2 regions of the Rhodococcus sp. UNC363MFTsu5.1 genome follow, and region 2 is predicted to be linked to the other one. Evidence: riboswitches for the same ligand, from Rfam matches in the RefSeq annotation. Region 2 holds a riboswitch; the other holds the start of a gene.

Region 1 (8,237 bases), on a different contig from region 2:
GGCGCAGGCCTGGGAGATCCAGGCGCTGCTGCGCGCGCACACCGCCGCGGGCGACCCGGATCTCGCCCTGCGGTTCCTGCACATGATCGACGAGACCCGGTACCCGGAGGGCGGGGTCTCGGAACAGGCGGTCCGCGAGATCCGGCGGATCAAGGCCAGGGTCGACTCCGAGCGGTTGCCGCGCGGCGCCGACCCGGCCACCCACACCAAGCTCGGACGCGGCGGCCTCGCCGACGTGGAGTGGACGGTGCAGCTGATCCAACTCCGGCACGCCCACGATGTGCCTGCCCTGCACAACACCTCGACCCTGCAGACGCTGGATGCGATCGGCGCGGCGGAACTGATGAGCGAGACGGACATCGAGCTGTTGCGCGAGGCCTGGCTCACGGCGACCAAGGCCCGCAACGCCCTGGTCCTGGTGCGCGGCAAGCCAACCGATCAGCTGCCGGGACCTGGCCGGGTGCTGTCCGCGGTCGCGCAGGTCGCCGGCTGGGACTCCGGCGACGCAGGGGAGTTCCTGGACAACTACCTGCGCGTCACGCGCCGGGCGAAGGCCGTGGTGGAGCACACCTTCGGCGCCTGACCGCGGTTCTCACGGGCAGAGTGCGTGCGAGAGCAGGGCCTCGCTGTCGGTCTGCCGGGTCGGGATCTGGGTGAGGGTGATGGTCACCGCCCTGCCCTCGGTGCTCGCGCCGGACAGGGTGTAGTAGCCGGGGATTCCGCCGGTGTGGCCGACGTACCTGACCCCGCAGGGCAGGTCGGTGGATCCGACGCCGAGGCCGTACCCCATGCCCTCGGCCTCGTCGGCGGCCGGTTGCGCCCTCGTCATCTCGTCCAGTTGCGCACGGGGAACCACCTTTCCGTCCAGCAGGGCCAGCCAGAACCTGTTGAGGTCGCGGCCGGTGGAGACCAGGGCACCCGCGGACCACGGCACCGAGGGTTCGATCATCGAGACGTCGGCGACGACACCGTCGACGTCCTGGTATCCGGACGGGTGCGGGCCCCGGATCGCGCGCTCGCCCGGGCCGGGAAGGTAGGTGTCCTCGAGGCCGAGGGGGCCGAGGATGCGGGTGGTGAGCTCGTCGGTGTAGCTGTGCCGGGTCACCGCCTCGATCAGCATGCCGAGCACGATGTAGTTGGTGTTGGTGTAGAGGAAGCGGGAACCCGGTGGGAACTGCGCCGGTTTGGCCATCGCGATCGCGACCGCCTGTGCCGGGGTGATCGTGCGGTTCTCGGTCGCGGCGACCAGTTCGTCCGCCCCTGGCTCGCCCGCGAACTCGGGCAGCCCGCTGCGATGCTGCATGAGCTGCCGGACCGTGATCGCCGTGCCGTCCCCGCCCGCGCCCGCGATCATGCCGGGCAGGTAACCCTCGATGGCGCGGTCGAGATCGATCTTTCCCTCCGCCACGAGCTGCATGATGACCGCGGACGTGAAGGTCTTGGTGATGCTGCCCACTCGGACGCGGCTGTCGTCGGCGATCTCGGCGCCCGTCGTGCGATCGCCGACACCACTCGTCAGGACCGTGGTGGTGCTGCCCGCGCTCACGGTCGTCACCGCGCCAACGACCCCCGCGCCCGTCAACCCGTCGAGGTCGGTCTGCAGGGTGCGGGTGCGCTCGAAATCCGCACAGCCGCTGAGCAGTAGGGCGATCGCGGCGATGGCGGCGGTCAGCGCCGACTTCTGTGGTCGCATGGCGATGACCGTACGGACGGGGCCGATCGGTGTCATCGGGGTTACCCCCGATCTGTGCCCTGATCTTCGGTCGGGGATGGGCCGCGGTGACCCGACCGGCCCCGGCGTCGGCGGCGTTGGCGGGTTGCCCCGCCCGGGCATCGCGCCTACGGTGGGCAACGCAGCACCTCGTTAGGCGAGGCTCCTGCACGAACACAGGCCACTGATCTGACGACGTCGAGAGACGCCCAAGATCAGGACAGATCTCCCCGGCTTAAGGGGTGATCCCAAGTGGCTTCCCTTCGGTGATCGGGATACGTCGTGCAGTGTCAAAGCCCTTACGTGGAGGTGTCATGTCGACGGAATCCCGATCGGATGATGGTGGATTCGGCCTCGTGTGCTCGCAGGTTCCACCGCGACGGTGTCCATCCGTGTGCGGCAGCCCGACGCACCAGGAGGTGACCACCGTGGACGACCCGCCCAGTCGAGTTTTGACGCAACGCATTTCGGCTGACGGTGGTCGCTGAGACGACTGGTCTCGCCCACCTCGGTCCTTCCCCTCGCGACCTTTGCGCCGATTCGGCACAGGGGACTAGGAGTTGAAAATGGATACGACGGTGATCATCTTGCGCGTCGTGCTCGGCCTCACGCTGGGCGCGGCGGTCGGGATCGAGCGACAGTGGCGGTCTCGGCTGGCCGGGCTCCGGACCAACGCCTTGGTCAGCCTCGGGGCGACGCTCTTCGTGATTCTCGGTGCCTACAGCTTCGACGGTCCGGGCGCCGACCCGACTCGTGTTGCCGCACAGATCGTTTCGGGTATCGGATTCCTCGGGGCCGGCGTGATCATGAAGCAGGGCGCCTCGATCACGGGGCTGAACACGGCGGCGACGCTGTGGGCGACGGCAGCGATCGGCGCGCTGGCGGGTGGTGGGATGTACTGGGCGGCGGTGATCGGCACCGTGGCGATCATGGCGGCGAACACCCTGCTGCGCCCGCTCGGCCGGTTGATGGACCACCAACCGGCCACCAAGGGGCGCGAGATGCCCGCGGCCGAGTACGTCTTCGAGGTGACCTGCCGCGATGACGCCGAGGCCCACGTGCGCGGGCTCGCCGTGCAGGCGGTCTCCCGCCCGGAGTTCCGACTGCGGTCAGTGCGCTCGTTCGATCTGCCCGAGACCGGCGAGGTGACGGTGCTGGCGGAGTTGACGGCCGACGAACGGGATGACCGACTGCTCGAGAGCGCGGTCAGCAGGCTCAGCATGGAGCCGCTGGTGACGCACGTGCGCTGGACGGTGGAGACCGACTCTCGCTGCGCTCGGCCCGCCGCCGAGTGTGCACCTGCCGTCGCCGGCCCTCGGCCGACGCGGCGGTAGCTGCACACTCGGCGAAACGCCGCTGGAACTCGGACGATCGTCCATGAGCGGGTGCCTGGCGGAGCCAGGGGAATTGCGGCGTTTCGCTCACCCGTCGCCGCGACCGGAAGTTACAGTCAGTCCCGACTCGTCCTTCGTCGTCAAGGTGGGGATCGACATGAAACTGATGACCCGAACGTCAGTATCGGCAGTGTTCGCCGCGGCGGTGATCGCGGCCGGAGCGGGAACCGCACACGCCGGCCCGATCGCCCAGGAGGACGGCCCGCCGCGACCGGTGATCCCGGGGGTGCACCTGGTCGACCAGAAACAGGCAGCGCTGGAGAACATGCTCAACGAGCTCAATCTCGGTTGGGCCAACGGCGGCGCGGCCGGAACCGCGATCGGCGCGGCCATCGGGCTCGGTGTCGGATGCCTCTCGATGTTCCCTGGCAGCCTCGCCGGATGCATGATCGGGCTGCCGACCGGTGCCGTGACCGGCGCGCTCATCGGAATCGGTAATGGAAACCCCAAGGCGCAGAAGGCGATCGAGGACTACATCAACACCCCATAGCGGGTGTCGCGCTCGCGCCTGGATTCGGTGCGAGCGTGTGGGGTGCAAGCCGACCGGGGAGTCGGTACGGATTCCGACCCAGGTAACAGACAAATCGCCCCAGGTACCCAAATGTCACGAAACGGGTACCTGTCCGGGTAGTTCTCCCGATGTCTCGATTGGGTAACGAAGGAACTCTGGGTTCCGCCAGTCGACCGAGCCACACGAGGCATCGGTCAGCGGACCACCCGGAGGACCCCTCGTATGAGCAAGCACCGCCTGCAGAAGAACAACCGACTGACCCGTGGAATGCTGCTGGGGGCGATCACCGTGGGAGCGGTGCTGATCCCCGTCGCCCCCGCGATGGCACAGCCACTGAGCATCCCCGGTCTCGGAAACATCGAGATCCCCGGCCTGCCGCCTGCCGGCGCGATCTCTCCGAATGCGGTGGTCAGCCACGGGCAGCGCGCACTGGACGCGGCGCAGACCAAGATCGGCGCGCCCTACGTGTGGGGCGCGACCGGCCCCGACTCCTTCGACTGCTCGGGCCTGGTCCAGTGGGCGTACCGGCAGGCCGGCGTGTCCGTCCCGCGGACCACATATGACCAGATCAACGGCGGGACGCCGGTCGGCAAGGGTGACCTGCAGCCGGGCGACGTCGTGCTGTTCTACGGCACCGAGCATGTCGGCCTGTACGCAGGCGGCGGCATGGTCGTGCACGCGCCGACGCCCGGCCAGTCGGTCAAGCGGGCGCCCCTCGACTCGATGCCCTTCACCGCGGCCCGGCGGTACTGACCCCCTCAGGACAACGGCGCCCCGACCAGAACTGGTCGGGGCGCCGTTGTGTGTTCAGTTGTCAGCTGTGACGACTTAGACGTCGTAGTACAGCTGGAACTCGTACGGGTGCGGCCGCAGGTTGACCGGGGCGATCTCCTGCTCGCGCTTGATCGAGATCCAGGTCTCGATCAGGTCGGTGGTGAACACGCCACCCTCGGTGAGGTACTCGTGATCCTCCTCGAGCCGGTTGATGACGGCCTCGAGGCTGGTGGGGGCCTGCGGGATGTTGCGGGCCTCCTCCGGCGGGAGCTCGTAGAGGTCCTTGTCGACCGGCGCCATCGGCTCGATCTTGTTCTTGATGCCGTCCAGGCCGGCCATCATCTGCGCGGCGAAGTTCAGGTACGGGTTGCCCGAGGAGTCCGGCGCGCGGAACTCGAGGCGCTTGGCCTTCGGGTTGTTGCCGGTGATCGGGATACGCACGGCCGCGGAGCGGTTGCGCTGGCTGTACACCAGGTTGATGGGGGCCTCGTAGCCCGGCACCAGGCGGTGGTACGAGTTGATCGTCGGGTTGGTGAACGCCAGCAGCGACGGCGCGTGGTGCAGGATGCCGCCGATGTAGTGGCGCGCCATGTCGGACAGGCCCGCGTAGCCGGACTCGTCGTGGAACAGCGGCTTGCCGTCCTTCCACAGCGACTGGTGCACGTGCATGCCCGAGCCGTTGTCGCCGAACAGCGGCTTCGGCATGAAGGTGGCCGACTTGCCGTGCTGCCAGGCGGTGTTCTTCACGATGTACTTGAACAGCTGCAGGTCATCCGCGGCCGCGAGCAGCGTGTTGAACTTGTAGTTGATCTCCTGCTGGCCGCCGGTGCCCACCTCGTGGTGGCCGCGCTCGAGCTCGAAGCCCGCGTTCTGCAGGTTGGTGGAGATCTCGTCGCGCAGGTCGACGTAGTGGTCGTACGGGGCGACGGGGAAGTAGCCACCCTTCGCGCGGACCTTGTAGCCGAGGTTCGGGGTGCCGTCGGCGTTGCGCTCGTTGCCGGTGTTCCAGGAACCCGAGACCGCGTCGAGCTTGTAGAACGCGCCGTTCATGCTCGAGTCGTAGGCGACGCTGTCGAAGATGTAGAACTCGGCCTCGGCACCGAAGAACGCGGTGTCGGCGATGCCGGTGGACTTCAGGTACTCCTCGGCCTTGCGCGCGACGTTGCGGGGGTCGCGGCTGTAGGACTCGCGGGTGAACGGGTCGTGCACGAAGAAGTTGATGTTCAGCGTCTTGGCGGCACGGAACGGGTCGAGCTGCGCGGTGCTGACGTCGGGCAGCAGCATCATGTCCGACTCGTGGATCGACTGGAAGCCGCGAACCGAGGAACCGTCGAACGCGAGGCCGTCCTCGAAGACGTCCTTGTTGAACGCCGAGGCCGGGATCGAGAAGTGCTGCTGGACGCCCGGCAGGTCGCTGAACCGGATGTCGACGTACTCGACCTTTTCGTCGGCTATGTAGTTGATGACCTCTTCGGCCGTGGTGAACGCCACGCGTGTGCTCCTTCAGTTGGTGCCTGCCGATTGTGCATTCCGGCGGCTTGCGTCGAGACAGACGGTATGGACCTGGTGTTGCCCAGCAATCAAGGTTGTGTTTCGCCAGTGTTACACGTCTTGGAAAACGGTATATCTCACACCCCGTGATCGACCCGCCACGCTGGGCCTATCCTGGATGCATGGCGCGAAGTACCGGATCCTGGCTCTCTGGCCCCTCGGCGGCCCTTCCCAAGGGGGAGGACGGCACCGAGAACCGCTACAAGGGCGAGCTGCTCGGATTGCCGGAGACGGGCCCCGGCTCGTTGGTCGGCACCGGCCGTCGGCTCGCGGCGTTCATGATCGACTGGCTGATGGGCGGCGGTGTCGCGCTGCTGTTCCTCGGCGGGAACGCGCTCGACGGCCGGCTCGGCAGCATCATCCTGATGGTCTGGTTCGTCGTCGGCGTGGTCACCGTGTCGCTGTTCTCGTTCACCCCAGGTCAGTACTGCGTGGGACTGCAGGTGGCCCGGGTCGACGCACCGGTGCCCGTCGGCGTCGTGCGGGCGCTGGCCCGGCAGGTGCTACTGGTGTTCGTCGTGCCCGCGCTGATCACCGACCTCGACGGCCGCGGCATGCACGACCGCGCCACCGGCACGGCGCTGGTCCGCTCGCGCTGACTCCACGCTCCAACCAGAAGTGCCCTCGACGTGATTCACGTCGAGGGCACTTCTGTTGTGAGGGGAGGGTCAGCGCCTGCGCATCGTGCGCTGGACGCCCTTCATCTTGGCGCCGCCGGGCAGCGGACCCTTCGGCATGGCCGGGCCGCCGCGGGTACCGAGTGCCGCCAGCCGCGCCTCGATCGTGTCCATCCGCTTGGTGTCGATGTTCTTCGGCAGCTTCGCGAGGTACTTCTGCAGCTGCGACAGCGGCACCTGGCCCTCGTCGTTGCCGATGATGATGTCGTAGATCGGGGTGTCGCCCACGAGTCGCGCGGTCTTCTTCTTCTCCTGCGCGAGAAGGGACTTCACCCGCTGAGGCGAACCCTCGGCGACCAGGATGACGCCCGGCCTGCCGATCACCCGGTGCACGGCGTCGAGCTGGGTGGTGCCCGCGATCGCGTTGGACACCCGCCATCCGCCCTGCATGTTGTCCAGTGCCCACGCGCCCGCGCCCGCCTGGCCCTCGGCCTTGCCGTACACGGTCTTCTGCACACGCCTGCCGAAGATGATGAACGCGGCGAGCACGCCGAGCAGAATGCCGATCGGCAGCAGGAACCACTCGATGCCGAAGATGAGGCCGACCAGGAAGAACACCACGGCGAGGCCGACGACGGCGCCGATCATCAGCGGCAGCAGCAGCTTGTCTTCCTTGCGCTGCATCTGGAACGCCTGCCAGAGCTGGCTCCTGCGCTCCTTCGATGCCTGCTTACGGGCCGCTTTCGCCGCAGCCTTCGCCTCTTTGGTGGGCTTGCCCTTGCCGTTCGCCATACGTCACAGGATACGTCCCTGGCCGGAGGCGAATCGCACCCGAGTGGTGGTCGGGCTCAGGCGCGGGCGAGCCGCTCCATCAGCGAGCTGGCTTCCTGCGACGCGCTGCCCCCGTCGGCGAGATGTGCCTGGCCCTCGGGCAGCTCGCGGCCGTGGTGCGCCATCGCCTGTGCGTAGAGGCGACCGGCCCGGTAGGAGGAGCGGACCAGCGGTCCGGCCATCACGCCTGCGAAGCCGAGTTCGGTGGCGAACTCGGAGTGCTCGACGAACTCCTCCGGCTTGACCCAGCGCTCGACCGGGTGATGCCGCGGCGACGGACGCAGGTACTGGGTGATGGTGATGATGTCGCAGCCGGCCTCGTGCAGGTCGACCAGCGCCTGCTGGATCTCTTCTGGCGTCTCGCCCATGCCGAGGATCAGGTTCGACTTGGTGACCAGTCCGAAATCGCGGGCGGCGGTGATGACGCCGAGCGAGCGCTCGTACCGGAACGCCGGACGGATGCGCTTGAAGATCCGCGGCACGGTCTCGACGTTGTGCGCGAGGACCTCCGGCCGCGACTCGAACACCTCGGCCAGCAGGTCCGGCTTGCCGTTGAAGTCGGGGATCAGGTTCTCGACGCCGGTGCCGGGGTTGAGGGCGTGGATCTGACGAACCGTCTCGGCGTACAGCCAGGCGCCGCCGTCCTCGAGGTCGTCGCGGGCGACGCCGGTGATCGTCGAGTACCGCAGACCCATCGCCTGCACCGACTCGGCGACGCGGCGCGGCTCGTCGCGGTCGAGCGCGTCCGGCTTACCGGTGTCGATCTGGCAGAAGTCGCATCGGCGGGTGCACTGTTCACCGCCGATGAGGAAGGTGGCCTCGCGGTCTTCCCAGCACTCGTAGATGTT
Region 2 (8,237 bases):
TCACCGGTGAGTGCCTTCTTGAACAGTTTGCCGAGCCCTCCGCTGCCCTGGTAGGCGAAGTCGACATCACCCTGGTAGGCGACCATCGACCCCTGACGGGCCAAGAAGTGCCCGCCGGTTCCGGCCAGGTCGACCTTGAGCATTCGCGAGTTCTGCAGCACGAAAGTCCCCGGCTCACCACTACGTTCCGCGTTCTTCATCAGGTCGCTACGCATTCTCCCGATGCTAGCCGAATCCGACGCCGCCAGGGGCGAGCAGATCGCGCGGACCTCGCGTGCTCCAATATCGTTGCAGCACTGCCTGTTCAGCTCCGACCGGGGCGGAGGCCGGACTCGCCCTCCGCCCCGGGTCACGCTCGCCACCCGCCGCTCGGGTCAGCCGATACTGAAGGGCTGTCCCCAGAGGGTGACGGTGCTCGTGACGTTCTCGGTCTCGACGGTGACGTTGACGTAGGAGCGGGCCTGGGCGTAGCCGGCGCAGCCCTCGACGCCCATGGTGGAGTCGGCCCAGGTGACGCTGCCGGAGTCGCCCTCGAAGGAGTGCTCGCCGGAGTGCGACTCGCCACCGAAGTCATCGGCGGACTCGAGATCGAGAATCGGGAAGCTCGCGGCCTCGCCTGGACCGATCGAGACGGCGCCCGCGCCGCCTGCGGCAGGTTCGGCGGCGCCCTTCCACTCGGCACCGAGACCGGCATCCGCACCGGTCTCGCCGCCGAGGGTGAGCTGGCAGCCCACGATGTAGCCGGGCTCGATGGAGCCGCCCTCGGCGCCGGAACCGCCGGAGATCTCGACCTTCGCCGAACCCGACACCCACACATTGCGGTGCAGGGGCGTCGACCCCATCGATGGGGACACCGTCGCGGACTCGTCGGTCATCGTGACGGTCACCTCGGTGCCGTCCGCGAGGGTCTTGGTGATCGCCCCGCCGGGCAACGGGACGACGGTGTCGGCATTGGCGGTACCGGCGGAGCAGAGGCCGAGGGCGATGGCGGCCGCCGCTCCGATGGTGGCAATCCGCAGCTCGTGACGTGGGCTGTTGCTGCTGTTACTCATGAATTCCTCTTTACTGGTTGGTCTTTCAGGATTCAGGTGGGGGCTGTGTACGTGGCCGACTTGCTACCCGATGCTGAACGGCTGGCCGTACAGGGTGGTCTTGGAGTAGTCGTTGCCGACGATCTCGACCACCGTGTACGCGCGGGCCTGGGCGAAGCCGCCGCAGTTCTGGATCTCGAGCTGGGTGTCCTGGTACTGCACCGAGTAGGTGCCGTTACCCGAGATGTCCTTGCCGGCCACGTTCACGAACTTGACCTGGCCCGCGGAGACCGGGACGGTCAGCGAACCGGAGACCGAGGGACCCGAGAGGTCGATCCCGGCGCCGATGGATCCGCCGAGGCCGGTGATGTCGACCTGGCAGCCGACGATGTAGCCGGTGCTGATCCGGGAGACACCGTGCGTGGAGGAGTTGTTGGTGCCCTTCTCGTTGGTGGCCCCGTTCGAGGGTCCCGCCACTCCGTCCTCCGAAGCGCCGGTGACATCGGCGGTGACGGTGCCCGAGACCCAGGCGGTGCGGCCGGCGCCGTTGGCCGCCAGCGACGGGGAGATCAGGGCGCTCTCCTCGGTGCGGGTGAGTACCGCTCCCGGGCCCGCCTTCTGCCCATCGGGCAGCGGCACGAAGGTGTCGGCACTCGCCGCACCGGTTGACATCAGGCCGATCGCGACGGCCGCGGTGGCGCCGATGCCGGCTAGGCGGGCGAGGCGGCGCATACGAAAGCTGTTCGAGTTCATGGATTTCCTTTTGAGATTCCGAAGAACGGACGTTGGTTGGACACTTGCCGGCGCCGTGTTCACACGAGCGCCGTTGTGGTTCACAGCCAGCCGCCGAAGCGGCGGATGAACCAGACCTTGACCCCCTGGGTGAGCACGCAGTACGCGACCAGCGTCAGAATCAGCCACGGGAAGTAGGACCACGGCAGCGGAACCAGGCCCAGCGCCTGGCCCCATCCGATGAACGGGAACACCAGGCCAAAGGCGCAGACCAGCCCGGTAGAGATCAGGACCGGCAGGGACGCCCTCGACTGGAGGAACGGGATGCGCCCCGTGCGGATGATGTGCACGATCAGCGTCTGCGAGATGATGGATTCGACGAACCACCCCGACTGGAACAGCGCGGCCTGCTCGGGGGTGTTCGCGGCGAAGACGAACCACATCAGTGCGAACGTGGTGATGTCGAAGATCGAGCTGATGGGCCCGATGAAGACCATGAACCTGGTCAGGCTGCGGGTCTCCCACTTGCGCGGCTTCTCGACGAACTCGCGGTCCACTCGGTCCCACGGGATCGTCAGCATCGCCATGTCGTAGACGAGGTTCTGCACCAGCAGCACGGCCGGGATCATCGGGATGAACGGAAGCAGTGCGCTCGCGACGAGGACCGAGAACATGTTGCCGAAGTTCGAGCTGGCGGTCATCTTGATGTACTTGAGGATGTTCCCGAAGGTGCGACGCCCCTCGACCACGCCGCGCTCGAGTACGCCGAGGTCCTTCTCGAGCAGGATGATGTCGGCCGACTCACGGGCGATGTCGGCGGCGGTGTCCACCGAGATGCCGACGTCCGCGGTGCGCAGGGCCGGTGCGTCGTTGACCCCGTCACCGAGGAATCCGACCGTGTGCCCATTCCGCTTGAGCGCGTCCACGATCCGGGCCTTCTGCAGCGGATTGGTTTTCGCGAAGACCGTGGTCTCTCCGACGATCGCATCGAGGCCGTCATCGTCCAATCGGTCGATCTCGGCGCCGGTGATGATGGACCCGACGTCGAGACCCACTTTCCCACAGACGGTCTCGGCCACCAGCTCGTTGTCGCCGGTGATCACCTTGACCGCGGTCCCGTGGGCTCGCAGCGCCTCGATCGCGGTGGCGGCCGAGGCCTTCGGCGGGTCGAGGAACGTCAGGAAACCGACGATCGTCATCCCGGACTCGTCGGCCGTCGAGTAGTCGCGCCTGGCGTCGCCCTGGCCGGCGGGCAGACGCCGGGTGGCGAGAGCCAGGACCCGCTTGCCGAGCCCGTTCTGCTCGGCGACGAGCCGATCGAGCGCCGAGAGCAGCCCCGGCGTCAACTCGTGGGTTGCACCGTTGACTTCGACCGCGGTGCACACGGCGAGCACCTCCTCGACGGCGCCCTTCGTGATGATCAGGTCGGCATCGCCGTCGTTGACGACCACGGACATCCGTCGGCGAGCGAAGTCGAACGGGATCTCGTCGACCAGGCCGTGCTCTCTGCGGATCCGCTCGACCAGGTCGGGTCCCGCGGCCTCGACGACGGCGCCGTCGAGGAGACTGCGCAGTCCGGTCTGGAACACCGAGTTCATCGTGGCCAGGCGCAGGGTGTCCGCGCTGAGCCGACCGGCGGTGTCCAGATGCTCCTCCAGCACGATCCGGTCCTCGGTGAGGGTGCCGGTCTTGTCCGTGCACAGCACGTCCATCGCGCCGAAGTTCTGAATAGCATTGAGCTGCTTGATGATCACCTTGTGGCGGGACATGTAGAGCGCGCCCTTGGCAAGGTTGGCGGTGACGATCAGCGGAAGCATCTCCGGCGTCAGCCCGACCGCGGTCGCGACGCCGAACAGCAGCGCCTGGCTCCAGTCCTTGGTGAGTCCGTTGATGATGAAGACCGTCGGCACCATGATGACCATGAAGCGGATCAGCAGGTAGCTGACCTTCTTCACCCCGAGATCGAAGCTGGTCTCGGGACGGCCCGCGCCCAGCCCTTCGGTCATCGCGCCGAAGTAGGTGTCGTCCCCGGTGTGGACCACGACCGCGGTCCCCGAGCCGGACACCACCGACGTGCCCATGAACGCGAGGTTCCCGGCCTCGAGGATCCGATCGGGCTCGAGCCCGGCCACCGGATCGCTCATCTTCTCGGCGGACATCGACTCGCCGGTGAGCATCGCCTGGTTGACCTGCAGGTCCTTGGCGCGCACGACTCGCACGTCCGCGGGGATCATGTCGCCCGCGGCGAGCTGGACGACATCCCCCGGCACCAACTGCTCGATGGGGATCTCGGCGGTCACCACCGTGTCACCTATCTGGCGGGTGGTGGAGACCGTGGTGCTCACCATCGCCTTGAGCGCTTCCGCGGCCCGTCCCGACCGGTACTCCTGCCAGAACCGCAGCGACACGCTGATCAGGACCATCACGCCGACCGTGCTGATCCCCATGTAGTCGGGACCCTCTTCGGGGTCGGCCAGCACCACCTCGGTGATGTACATGATCACGCCGATGAACAGCAGGATCAGGATGAATGGATTCTTGAAGGTGGCGAGGAACTGCACTATCGCCGGTGCCGGTCGGTCATGGCGGACCTCGTTGCTGCCGTGCCTACGGCGCAGCGGGTCGATCTGGTCTGATCTCAATCCCTTTGGTGTGGTTTGCAGTTCGGCGTACACGCCCGGCTGACGCAGGCGGGCCAGCCGGGCAAGTTCCGTCATCTGACGGTCGGGGAGAACAGGCTGACTGTTTCGTTTGGTGGCCTTACCCGGATGCCCCGGGGGTGCCGAGACACTGGTTGTTGACATGACAGATCTCTCGGTCGCGCACGAACTCGCTAGCGATCGGGCACAACGAAATAGGCTCTGCGACTTCGACGGTCGCGGGCATGGTCGCGGCGAGGTGCCGCGCGTGGGGGTCCGGCGGTGTCCGCGACTAGCGGGCGCGATGGACACCGGCGGTGAGGAATCCGGGCGAGGCCGGATATCGACTCGGCGGTTCGTCCACGGTGCTCACCTCCCGGGTTCGGATGCGGGCTCGTCCAAGGGACGTAGCTCCGCGGTGGAGTGTCCACAGCACAGGAGGAAAGGATCGAGGTCGCGACGCGACCGCGTGTGAATACCGACACGGACGAGCCGCCCTGTCGAATTCGACACCCCCACGTACGAGTTTTGGCACTGCACGACGTGTCCCGCACCACTGCGGGAAGCCACTTTGGGTCACCCCTTAAGCCGGGGAGACCTGTCCTGACCTTGGGCGTCTCTCGACGTCGTGAGATCAGTGGCCTGTGTTCGTGCAGACGCCTCACCTAACGAGGTGCTGCGCCGACAATCAATCACTGCGGCGAGGAGATGTCAACCCACATGCGGTGGATCGTCGATCCCGTTGCTCCCAAAGATCGACCAGAACTATTGGCCAACTGCATGATTGGATAAAGTATCGGCGAAACATAGTTCGCAGCAATCTCTTCCATCAACGGAATGATCTTGATTGCCATCGCCCTTGCGGTTTGACATATATCGTGGGTGTCGGCATCATGGGCGGCGTAAAGCACCTCGCTAGGCGAGGCTCCTGCATGAACACAGGCCACTGATCTGACGACGTCGACAGACGCCCAAGGTTAGGACAGGTATTCCCGGATTAAGGGTCTATCCAAAGTGGCTTCTCGAGCGAATCGGGACACGTCATGCAGTGCCGAAGCTCTGACGAGAGGGGTGCCCGATCGGGACAGTGGTCGTCCCGACGCTCTCCCCGTGCTGCGAATCGACGCCCCCGTGCGTCCTGTCCGCGAGGAGGTGAGGAACCCAGTGAGTATCAGCGATAGTCCGTATCCGTCTACGACTTTCATTCGTTCCGAACCGGCCCCGGCGCGGCATCCGCATTCTGCGGCCTGACATCTCGGTAGCCCTGCCCGGCTTCGCCGTCGTCAGCACATCGGCGGCTTCAACCGAGTTCCGGCAAGGCATTCGATCAGGCAGCTGAGCATCGCCTTCGCCTCCGGGTCGGCTCCTCCGACAGGAGAGCAACATGGCTTTTGTTATTACGCAACCTATTTCGACTGCTCGCGAGTCCGCGACGCTGCGTGCGATCTGCCGCGCGGCGAACCGGGCGTGGGGGCATCGCAACCTGACCCCGCAGGAGCGGGCCAACCTGTATGCGTCACGAACACCGGTGGCAGTGATCACCGCCTCCATGGGCGGCCACCCGAACCCGGGTGGAGATCGTCGCTGGTGACACCACACGGGAGAGCCTCGTACCCTCCCATATTTCTCGAGCACTCCGCTCCGCCCCACCGGGGGCGGAGCGGGAATGCTGTGTGACCCACGCCACAAGTCATCTCTCTGGCACATACCCCCTGGGGGTACTATCTTCAGTGTCGGAAACACCGACACGACGAGAGGCCGAGACATGAGCACCAACACGCACGGCGACCACGCTGCTGCCCACCACCACGGCCATTCGGCGGCCACCGCGCACGCCGGTCATGACCACGCCGCTCCCACACACCAGGCCCCGGCCTGCCACCACGCTCACGGCGCGAGCGCACCGGGCGGTCTCCAGATCACCCAGGACGGATACACGCTGGATCTCGCCGAGACCATCGTCGCCCCCGGCGAGATCGACTTCCGATTCCGCATCCTCGGCCCGGACGGGCGACCGGTCACCGACTACAAGCCGATCCACGACCGAGACCTCCACCTCATCGTGGTACAGCGCGAACTGACCGGGTTCTGGCACGTGCACCCCGAGCTCGCGGCGGACGGCACCTGGTCGGTTCGGCTGAACCTGCCCCAGGCCGGCGCCTACCGCGTGTTCACCGACGTCTCACCCACGCTCCTCGAGAAGACGATCACCCTCGGTGCCGATCTCGCCGTCGCGGGTGCCTACGACCCGCAGCCGACGCCGAGCCAGAACCGCACCGCCGTCGTCGACGGCTACGAGGTGACTCTCGACGGAGACCTCGTCACCGGTGACGGCGACCTGCTGACCCTGACCGTGCGCAAGGACGGCCGGCCCGTCTCCGACCTGCAGCCCTACCTGGCCGCCTTCGGCCACCTGGTGGTGCTCCGCGCCGGCGATCTGGCCTACGTCCATGTCCACCCGAACGGCGAACCCGGCGATGGGGTCACGGCTCCCGGCCCGGAGATCACCTTCCACACCGCAGTACCCGGCGCCGGAACCTACCGACTCTTCCTCGACTTCAAGCATGACGGCGCCGTCCGCACCGCTGCGTTCACCGTCACCGCTCACCAGCACTGACGCCACCACGACTGAAGGAAATCCCATGTGCGACTGCCACTGTCCGCGATCCCGTGGCCCACCCGTACCCATCTCCACGCCTTCGAAGGAAGCACCCGCAATGCAAGAACCGACCATCACCTCGCTGTTCGCCCACCGCGACTATCTGCGACTGTTCACCGCCCAGGTCTCGGCCCTGTTCGGCACCGGATTGACCACCGTCGCACTGGGACTGCTCGCCTATGAACTGGCCGGCTCCGACGCGGCCGCTGTGCTCGGTACCGCGCTGACGATCAAGATGATCGTCTACGTCACGGTCGCCCCGATCGTCGCCGCCTACGCCGACCGGTTCCCCCGCCGCCTCTTCCTGGTCGGGCTCAACGTAGTCCGCGCCGCGATGGTGCTGACGCTGCCGTTCATCGATCAGATCTGGCAGATCTACGTGCTGATCGCGGTGCTGCAAACCGCCTCGGCCGCGTATACCCCCACCTACCAGGCGATCATCCCCGACATTCTCCCCGATGAGCGCGAATACACCAGGGCGCTGTCGGCCGCGCAGCTCGCCGCGACGATGGAGACACTGCTGAGCCCGATGCTGGCGGCGGTGGCGCTGACCCTGGTCAGCTTCCATTGGCTGTTCGTCGGCACCGCCATCGGATTCGCGGTCTCGGCCGTCCTGGTGATCGCGACCCGCATTCCCGACGCCGGCGCCACCGCGGAAGGCAGTTTCCGGGATCGGATCGCGGTGGGCATGCGGATCTTCGTCGCCACGCCGCGGCTGCGCGGACTGCTCGGCCTGAACCTGGTCGTCGCGGCTGCGGGTTCGGTGATCATGGTCAATACCGTCAACTACGTCCGTGACACGCTCGGCGGTACCCAGTCCGGAGTGGCACTGCTGCTGGCCGCCAACGGGTTCGGCACGATGCTCGTCGCACTGTCGGTACCCAGGGTCCTCGACCGGCTCGGGGCCCGGCCGGTGATGTTGGCGGGCGGCGCGTTCCTGATCGCCGGTCTCGGCTCGGCGGTCGCACTGTCTGCCGCGGGCGGAGGCGACTGGCGCTGGGTCGTCGCGATCGGGGTGTGGGCCGTGATCGGCGCGGGCACGGCGGCGGTGCTCACCCCCACCGGCCAGGTGCTGCGGCGCTCGTCGCAACCCGCCGACCGGCCGGCGCTCTTCGCCGCCCAGTTCTCGCTGTCGCACCTGGCCTGGCTGGTCACCTACCCGATCGCCGGGTGGCT

The links. A riboswitch is a leader RNA that binds a small molecule or an ion and turns the genes downstream of it on or off. The one in region 2 is predicted to bind magnesium.
Region 1: another riboswitch for magnesium. It lies ahead of BR31_RS27495 (MgtC/SapB family protein); the one in region 2 lies ahead of mgtA (magnesium-translocating P-type ATPase).

The regions. Positions count from the first base shown of each region.
Region 1 covers NZ_JMLO01000002.1:324,985-333,221, forward strand. Annotated here, with positions in the region: gene BR31_RS0105240 (bifunctional [glutamine synthetase] adenylyltransferase/[glutamine synthetase]-adenylyl-L-tyrosine phosphorylase) at 1-583, shown strand, start outside; gene BR31_RS0105245 (serine hydrolase domain-containing protein) at 593-1,693, opposite strand; M-box (ykoK) riboswitch at 1,854-2,027, shown strand; gene BR31_RS27495 (MgtC/SapB family protein) at 2,278-3,045, shown strand; gene BR31_RS0105255 (hypothetical protein) at 3,203-3,595, shown strand; gene BR31_RS0105260 (C40 family peptidase) at 3,839-4,369, shown strand; gene glnA (type I glutamate--ammonia ligase) at 4,445-5,881, opposite strand; gene BR31_RS0105270 (RDD family protein) at 6,064-6,540, shown strand; gene BR31_RS0105275 (DUF4191 domain-containing protein) at 6,610-7,350, opposite strand; gene lipA (lipoyl synthase) at 7,407-8,237, opposite strand, start outside.
Region 2 covers NZ_KK366016.1:19,604-27,840, reverse strand. Annotated here, with positions in the region: gene BR31_RS0126245 (AIM24 family protein) at 1-215, opposite strand, end outside; gene BR31_RS0126240 (MspA family porin) at 375-1,052, opposite strand; gene BR31_RS0126235 (MspA family porin) at 1,116-1,784, opposite strand; gene mgtA (magnesium-translocating P-type ATPase) at 1,865-4,480, opposite strand; M-box (ykoK) riboswitch at 4,909-5,082, opposite strand; gene BR31_RS31760 (hypothetical protein) at 5,095-5,313, opposite strand; M-box (ykoK) riboswitch at 5,307-5,480, shown strand; gene BR31_RS0126225 (hypothetical protein) at 6,168-7,019, shown strand; gene BR31_RS0126220 (MFS transporter) at 7,120-8,237, shown strand, end outside.